DNA from 2 places in the Brevibacterium pigmentatum genome. Region 1 is predicted to be linked to the other one. Evidence: predicted binding sites of a transcription regulator. Region 1 holds the regulator's gene; the other holds the start of a gene.
The links. Region 1 encodes LexA, which represses DNA repair genes until DNA is damaged. Its sites were predicted from a motif close to TCGAACANNTGTTCGA; they were not measured.

Region 1 (4,151 bases):
TCGAAGAACGGCACGCTCGTCGAGATGTTCGAGGTGCCGGTGCCGTCAAGGTTGACGGACACGGACACCGTGGACTCGGACGTGGTGCGCGAGTTCTGGGCCTGCCTCATGGAGTGCCTTTCGTCGGGGCGGCTGATGACGGGGTCTGCGGGCGGTCCGCGAGGATGTCCGGGGATTCGGCGAGGATCTCGTCGATGGCGTTGAGGAACGCTTCGGTCTCCTCCTCGGTGCCGGCGTTGACACGAGCGTGGCCGGTGATGCCGATATCGCGGATGAGGACTCCGCGGTCGAGCAGCTTCTGCCACAGGTCGGCCGGTGAGGAGATGTTGCCGAAGAGGACGAAGTTCGAATCGCTGTCGTGGACGGTGAAGCCCGCCTCGGCGAGGTGGCTCGCCATCCGGTTGCGCGAGTCGATGAGTCGGTCGACGTTGCCCAGCAGCAGCTCCGCGTGTTCGAGTGCCGTGCAGGCCAGCACCTGAGTGATCTCGGACAGGTGGTACGGCAGGCGGACGAGCCGGAGCACGTCGATGAGTTCGGGGGCGGCGATGGCGTAGCCCAGACGCAGTCCGGCACAGGCGAAAGCCTTGCTCATAGTGCGGGAGACGACGAGGCGGGGTCGGCCTTCCAGCAGGGTCATGGCCGAGGACTTGGCGGGGCGGGCGAATTCCGCGTACGCCTCGTCGACGATGACTATCCCTGCGCAGTTGTCGTAGGCGGCTTCGATGACGTCGAGGTCGATCGAGGTGCCGGTCGGGTTGTTCGGGGTGCAGAGGAAGACGATGTCCGGATTCGCTTGGGCCACCTCGGCGGCGACAGTGTCCGCGTCGAGGGTGAAGTCGTCCTTGCGTTCGACGTGCTGCCATTCGGCACCGGTGCCCGTGGTGATGAGCGGGTGCATCGAATAGGAGGGGGTGAAGCCTAAGACGGTACGACCCGGTCCTCCGAAGGCCTGGACGATGTGGCTGAGCACTTCGTTCGAACCGTTGGCGGCCCAGATCATGGAAGGATCGAGGTCGACTGTGTCTCCGGCGCGTTCGTTCACACCGTTCAAATAGGTGACGAGGTGTTCGCGCAGTGCGGTGAATTCGCGATCGGGATATCGGTTGAGTCCGGCGAAGTGATCGTCGACGGCTGCGCGCATGCTGTCGACGACAACGTCCGGAAGCGGATAGGCGTTCTCGTTGACGTTGAGCTGGACCGGCACATTGAGGTGCGGAGCCCCGTACGGCTTGAGGCCGACGAGGTCAGAACGCACTGGCAGAGATTCGATGTTTCCCACGGCAGTCATTCTACCGAGAGGCCCCCGCCGCCCGGGCGGCGGGTCGGGCCACGGGATTCACCGAGGCGGCCGGATCCGACCGTGTCTCAGTGGACCGGAACGTCGAGGGTCTGGCCGGGGTGGACCGTCGGGGTGTCCAGGTGGTTGATCTCGACGATATCGGCGACGACATCGCGGGTGTCGCGGTCGATGCCGAGATTCGAAGCCACGGTCCACAGCGATTCGCCTTCGCCGACGACGACTGCCTCGGCGTCGATGCCGATGCTCTCCGTCTCCGGTTCGGCGACAGCAGCGGCCGAGAACGACTGGGTGGCGAGGAGGACTGCTCCGCCGATGACGACGAGAGCGACGAGCAGGGTCCGGAGAAGGCGCACAGCCTGGCGTCCACGAGGGGTCAGGTGCAGCTCGGTGTTCTGTGCAGACATCGCATTACCTCTTTCATTCGTACGATTCCACCAGTAATCGGTAGAACGTCTGTTCTATTCAACATGCCAATCGAACAAATGTCCAGTCCAACTCGAACATCTATGCGACAATGAGAGGGAACCAGCGTTGTTGATTGATCTGTCAGAACCATCTCAGTCGGCACTGACACGAGAATTTCCGAAGCGGAGATCACGGCGTTCAGCGGCAGGGAATAGAACGAAGGGGAACGAGCAATGGTTCAGAACAAGCGAGGCAGAGGCAGGCCTCGCAACGAAGATGTTGCCAGTGAGATCGCTGCCGCTCGCAGCGATGACGATGTGGTCCAGATCCCTGAGGGATCGTCCGGTGAGGGCGATTTCCGCCTCACTCCCCGTCAGCGCCTCGTGCTCGAGACCATCGAACGTGCCGTCGTTGCCAACGGCTACCCGCCGAGCATGCGCGAGATCGGCAAGGCCGCAGGACTGGCTTCCCTCTCGAGCGTCGCCCATCAGCTCTCCCAGCTCGAACGCCTCGGCTATGTCCGTCGCGATCCGAAGCGTCCGCGTGCCATCGAAGTGGTCAATCCGTTCGAAGAGGAAGAGGCGGAGCGCGCGAAGTACGAGGAGCTGGCCAACAACACCGTTCAGGTGCCGGTCGTCGGACGCATCGCCGCCGGTGGCCCGATACTTGCCGAACAGGAAGTCGACGATGTCTTCTCCCTGCCGACGCAGGTCGTCGGCTCTGGTGAGATGTTCCTGCTCAAGGTCGTCGGCGATTCGATGATCGAAGCCGCCATCTGCCACGACGACTGGGTGGTCGTGCGCAAGCAGCACACCGCTGACAACGGTCAGATCGTCGCCGCCCTCCTCGACGGCGAGGCCACGGTGAAGACGCTCAAGCGCAAGGCGGGTCAGCAGTGGCTGATGCCGCAGAACGAGAACTACGAGCCCATCGACGGCACCTACGCGCAGATCATGGGTCTCGTCGTCGCCGTCATCCGCCGCCTCTGATCAGAATCCCGCGTACGACGAAGGTCTGAGCCGTGAGAAGTGGCGAAAGGTCTGAAATCTCGAAGGATTCCAGACCTTTCGCCACATTCAATGGCAGGAATGCCGGCTACAGCGGCACGGCGCGGCCTAACTTTGGTCAGTCTCGGCCAGTCGGGCCAGACTCTTGCGGACAAGGCCGGAGTTCGTCGTCGGCCACATCCGCGGCATCGAGTTGACGAGGAATCCGGCATACCGGGCCGAGCGCAGCCGCGAGTCGAGCACGGCCACCACTCCCCTGTCCTTCGTCGACCGGATGAGACGACCGGCTCCTTGAGCCAGCCGCAGAGCGGCATGCGTGGCCGACACTGCCATGAATCCATTGACTCCCCGCTGATCGGCGTCACGCGCTCGCGCCTGCATGAGCGGATCGTCGGGGCGAGGGAAGGGCAGACGGTCGATGATGACCAGACGGTTCGTCCGTCCCGGAACGTCGACTCCCTGCCATAGCGACATCGTCCCGAACAGGCACGTCTGATCATCGGCCGTGAACTGAGAGACGAGGGCGGGAAGTCCGTCATCGCCTTGGAGCAGGATCGGGAAATCGAACTTGTTCCGCAGGTGTTCGGCCGCCGCGTTCGCGCCCGCCCGCGAGGAGAACAGTCCCAGTGCACCGCCGTTCGAGGCTTCGACGAGTTCTTCGAGTTCGGTCAGCGCTTCCTCGCTCAGCCCGCTGCGTCCGGGTTTGGGCAGGTGGGAGGCGACGTAGAGGATCCCCTGCGTCCCGTAGTCGAACGGGGATCCGACATCGAGGCTGTCCCATTTCGGGGCATCCGGTCCGAAGAGTCCCAATGAGGCTGCGACCGCGTCGAAGTTTCCGCCCAGGGACAGAGTCGCCGAGGTGGCCACGACCGTGGATTCCTCGAAGATCCCGTTGCGCATGGTGCCGGCCACGCTCAGGGGTGCGACGACGAGGTTCGTCGTCTCCTTCTCTCTGAATGTCGAACGCGAGAGCCAGATGACGTCGTTCTTGCCCGGGTCGCAGAAGCGTTCGGCGAGTTCGAAGATCTCTTGGCACCGGGCCTTGGCCATCTGCCGGCCGGCATCGGCGTCCTCGGTCTTGCCCCCGATGTCGTTGATGATCTGGCGGGCGGAGTCGCGGATCTGTGCCAGAGCCAGCCCGAGAGCCTCGCTCATATGCAGGATGAGGCCCTCGGGCACCGATTTCTGGGCGCGTTCGAGTGCAGCCGCCGCGGAGTCGAGCAGGGAGACGACACCGTCCTGGACCGTCGTGTGCTTGCGCACGGAACTCGTCGCAGCCGAGAGCATGCTCGTGTTGATCTGCCCGGACAGGGCGCTGGTCACGCGGTCCTTGAGCTCGTGGGCCTCGTCGATGATGATGACATCGTGCTCGGGCAGGACGTTCGATTCCCCGAAGGCGTCGATGGCCAGCAGGGCATGGTTCGTCACGACGATATCGG
Region 2 (4,151 bases), 1.3 Mb from region 1:
CGTGGCCAGAGTCCTCGTGACTTGCGTCTTCCCCGTGGTCGGCATGGGCTGTGTCCTCGCCGTGGTCGGCTTGCTCGCTGTTGTCGGCATGCTCGCCATGGGCCGCATGAGCTTCGTCGTCGCTGGAGCCTTCGGCTTCGCCCGGTGCGTAGTCTTCCTGGGCTCCGGAGTACTCCTTGGCAACGGCCGTGACCTCGACGGCCTCGTCGTCGGCGGTGACGAGATCGAGCTTGATCTGCTCGCCCGGCTTGATCGCCTTCTTCAGTCCCATGATCATGATGTGATCGCCTCCGGGCTCGAAGCGGAGGCTTTCCCCGGCCGGGATGGTGAAGCCGCCCTTCTTCTCCTGCATGGACATTCCGCCCGAGCCGTCGCCTTCGGTTTCGTGGAGTTGGACCATCTCCGCGTCCGCGTATTTCGCCTCGACGAGGTTGATGTCGGCGTCGGTGTTGTTCTTCAGCTCCCCGAAGACTCCGGTCATTCCGTCGTCGGCGGCCTTGACCCAAGCGCCGTCGAAGCTGAGCGCTTCGGCGTCGACCGCGCTTTCCGAGGATTCAGCCGAGGTCGAGCTGCTGCCATCGGTCTGTGTCGAACCGGCGGCCTTGCTGTCGTCTTGGCCGCAGCCTGCCAGGCCGATGGCGACGGCGATGGGCAGGGCAAAGGCCAGGGTGATGTTCTTTCGCATGATGTCTGCACTTTCGTCATTCAGGTGCAGTCGAGCACATGTCGGCGCGCGCCGCGGTCGCCTGTTGGGCCAGGCAGTCCCGCGTGTTCCCCGTCGTCAGACGACGAGGATCTTCGGTCGCAGAGTCTCTGGTGCCCGAAGCTGCGGGCGCTGAGCCGCATCGCGTTCGTCCGTCTGTGTGCAGGGACCGCGGCCGGCCGGCAGCGCTTTCGTGAGCCTCTGCGCCCGTCACGGTTGCCAGCGCGCACCTCGTGCGAGTGCAAGTGCGCAGGGCACGTGTTGGCCAGTGTGCGGGCACGTGTCCTCTGCGCGCAGCGGTGTGCGCGGACGTGTTCGACTGTCACCGAGGGGCGGCCCGCCGCTGTCTGGGCGGTCGTCCGAAGATGGATGGTCACCCGGGAAACCAGGTGTGGGTCGGCGCTGCAAACGCCGATTGGGATGTCAGCCGAGCGCGGGCGGGCCGCGGCGGTAGTTCGGGCCGACCACCGCCGAGGTGACCGGCTGCGGCACCCGGAACGAAGCGCAGAGCTTGCGGAACGGTTCGTCCGCCAGGACTCCGGCCGCCTCGGCGAGGGCTCGCAATGCGCCGATCACCGGGCCCAGGGCCAGCTGCAGAATGCTGAGGACGATGTCCTCACCGCGCTTGAGGATCACGGCGGTGACGAGGACGGCGACGACGTGGGCGATGATCATCCCCACCGAGGTGGCCCCGTGGCTCGCATGCCCGAGCGCGGACGCGGCAGGACCGAGATCAAGAGTGCCAGGGGCTGGCACGATGTGCCCGGCGTGGGCGTGGAGGGCCGCCTCGGCGGAAGTGGATCCGGCACCTGCAGCTCCGGCCTGCCCGCTTCCGGATTGAGCGGTTCCCGCGTGGGCCCCCGCATGGGCGAAGGTGTGTGCGGACCAGCTCATCGTCAGGTGCATGAGCACCTGTCCGAGGCCGAGCAGGCCCGCCAGAGTCAGGTAGCCCAGGCGCCTGCCGGCGACGATCATCGCCGCCCAAAGGACGAGAACGAAGACGACCACAGTGCCCGGAATCGAGACGCCGCCACCGGCACCGAGGTGCATGAGCAGAGCAAGGAGAGTCGTGAAGAGGGCAGCGAAGAGCGCACGTACGGATTTCGTCCATCCGGTCATGGGCCCTCCTCTCAGCTCGCTCCCACATTCTACTCAATGTAGAACAATTTCGGGAAGGCGACTGACCCTACATCCGCAGCCAGGTATCGGCGGTCTTCTTGACCATGGCACCGGCATCAGCGGCAGCATCGCCCCAGGCGACGAGGTTGCCATCGGGGTCAGTGGTGGAGTCGGAAAGGACGACGACGTCGAAGTTGCACACAAGACCCGCCATCGCCGAGGCGTAGACGGCTCCGGGGGTGCCCGCCGAGGAGGCGCCAGCGTCGGCATCGCCCTCTGCCTGGGCGGCGGGGTCAGTGGTGACTTCGCCAGTTCCAGTGCCCGGCTCGCCCGCGGTGGCGTCGGCGCCGGCGATGATGATCCGGTCGACGGAGAGGTCATGCAGACCTGCGGCCAGATCGTCGACGCCTTCGAACACATCCGGACTCGCGGACCGGAGCACGAGATCCTCCTCATCGGGGACGAAGATGCTCAGCTCCTCATCAGGAGTGTCGGCGAGGTCGGCCTTCGTCGACGCGAAGATGAGCACACCGCCCACAGCGCGGGTGCGGGTGACGATATCGCCGAGGGTCTCCATGGCGTCATCGCTGGGGTAGCTGGCGTCGTCGGTGTCAATGAGGAGCAGGGCATCCATACTCCAATCGTGCCACGACCGACTTACACATTCGAAGCCGGTTCACCTCGGCTGCGGCCGACACCACCCCTGACCTGCATGGATTCAAAGAGGCTTGTCAACATTCTCGAACTGTGACGAACATCAGATTTGTGTTCGAAACTTTTATCGATCACCTATGGCATTCAACACATTATGAGCGTACACTGGATTCCAACAACAACGATGTTGGTGAACGGAATTCATCCCCATGACCCTCACTCCCGAACGCAGCTCCGATCATTCCGATCGGAACGCCGACAACTCCCCGCAGACCAGCGGTCACCCGCTGCTGGCCGACGAGGAGTGGGCAGATCTCAGCCGCTTTGCGCCCGAGGTCACCTCTTCGATCACTCAGCTGATGGGCCTCAAAGATGAGCTGCGCTCGTTCGATCGCCCCATGGGACCGGATCAGGCCATCATGCTCGCCGATGGGGTCGAGGCGATCACACGCATCAACGATGCGTTGTCGACGCTCGCACTCTCCGTCTGCGAACGCGTCGGAACACCCATCGATTTCGGCGCCAAGTCGACGAAGTCGCTCATCGAGAACCGATTCAACCTCACCGGCGCCGAGGCGAATCGCCGCACCGATATGGCCAAGAACCTCGGCGGACGCGTCGACATGGCCGGACAGGCTCTGCCGCCTCTCTACCCTGTCGTCGCGGATGCGCTCCATGCCGGCACGATCTCCGCCGCCCAGGCGTCTGTCATCGAAGACTGCATGCGCAAACTGCCCACGTGGGTCAGTCAGACGGTCCGCACCGACGTCGAGACGCGCTTGGTCGACAACGCACCCAATGTCCGTCTCAAGGATCTGCGCGAGATCTTCGGCAAGCTCATGGGCTATATCGACCCGGACGGCGCAGAGCCGAATGACTCGGCCGACCGCTCGGCGTACAACATGTCCATGCGTGCCAAGACCAACGGCGACTGGGAGCTGCGTGGACTGCTCGACCCCGTCACCGGCGGAACTCTCAACGGACTGCTGACCTCACGAATCCAGTCTGCGGGAGAAGACGGCAAGGCCGGTGCCGACAATACCGATGCCGACTCGGCGGCCGGCGCCTCTGGGATCGGGGCCGCGGGCAATCCCGACACCGTAACCGGTGCTTCTGAGGAAACGAGCTCGCCGCTTCCTGACAAAGAGCTGCTTGAGATCGTCGATGCGGTGCTCTCCGGTGACCGATATGACGCGAAGCGAGTTCCGGAACCCGATCTCAACGCAGCTCGCACGAGCGGGAATCCGACTGCCGTCCCCGGCGTCGGCGTTCGTGAGGACGGCGGTTTCGTCGACGTCAGCGCTGAACAGCCCTCGGCGCGCGAATGGATCTACGAACGATTCGCCGGCCTCGTCACGACGATCGACAAGCAGCGGACGGCTGCAGGAGCACCTTATGCTCTCGTCATCAACGCCACCGCCGAAGATCTGGCCAAAGGAACAGGACACGGAACCACGGGCGCCGACAATCCCATTCCCATCAAGGAACTGATGAGAAACGGCCTGAACGGCTCGCTGTTCTTCCACCTCATGAGCGACAGGGCCAAGACGATGCAGGTGGCCACAGAACAGCGCTTCGCCAATCGCAAACAGTTGGCAGTGATCACCGCCCGTGACCGAGGTTGCACCTTCCCCGGCTGTGACGCTCCTCCCGGTTGGTGCGATGCCAACCATGT

Region 2: a site for LexA is predicted at 2,580-2,595, ahead of GUY30_RS16750 (HNH endonuclease signature motif containing protein). Genes of this name have one in related genera too.

What each region holds. Positions count from the first base shown of each region.
Region 1 is NZ_CP050153.1:2,389,164-2,393,314, forward strand. Features, by position in the region: gene hisB (imidazoleglycerol-phosphate dehydratase HisB) at 1-110, opposite strand, end outside; gene GUY30_RS10760 (histidinol-phosphate transaminase) at 107-1,288, opposite strand; gene GUY30_RS10765 (LysM peptidoglycan-binding domain-containing protein) at 1,366-1,704, opposite strand; gene lexA (transcriptional repressor LexA) at 1,939-2,694, shown strand; gene GUY30_RS10775 (ATP-dependent DNA helicase) at 2,821-4,151, opposite strand, start outside.
Region 2 is NZ_CP050153.1:3,688,952-3,693,102, forward strand. Features, by position in the region: gene GUY30_RS16730 (Dyp-type peroxidase) at 1-45, opposite strand, end outside; gene GUY30_RS16735 (copper chaperone PCu(A)C) at 1-685, opposite strand, end outside; gene GUY30_RS16740 (hypothetical protein) at 1,127-1,822, opposite strand; gene GUY30_RS16745 (hypothetical protein) at 1,890-2,456, opposite strand; gene GUY30_RS16750 (HNH endonuclease signature motif containing protein) at 2,686-4,151, shown strand, end outside.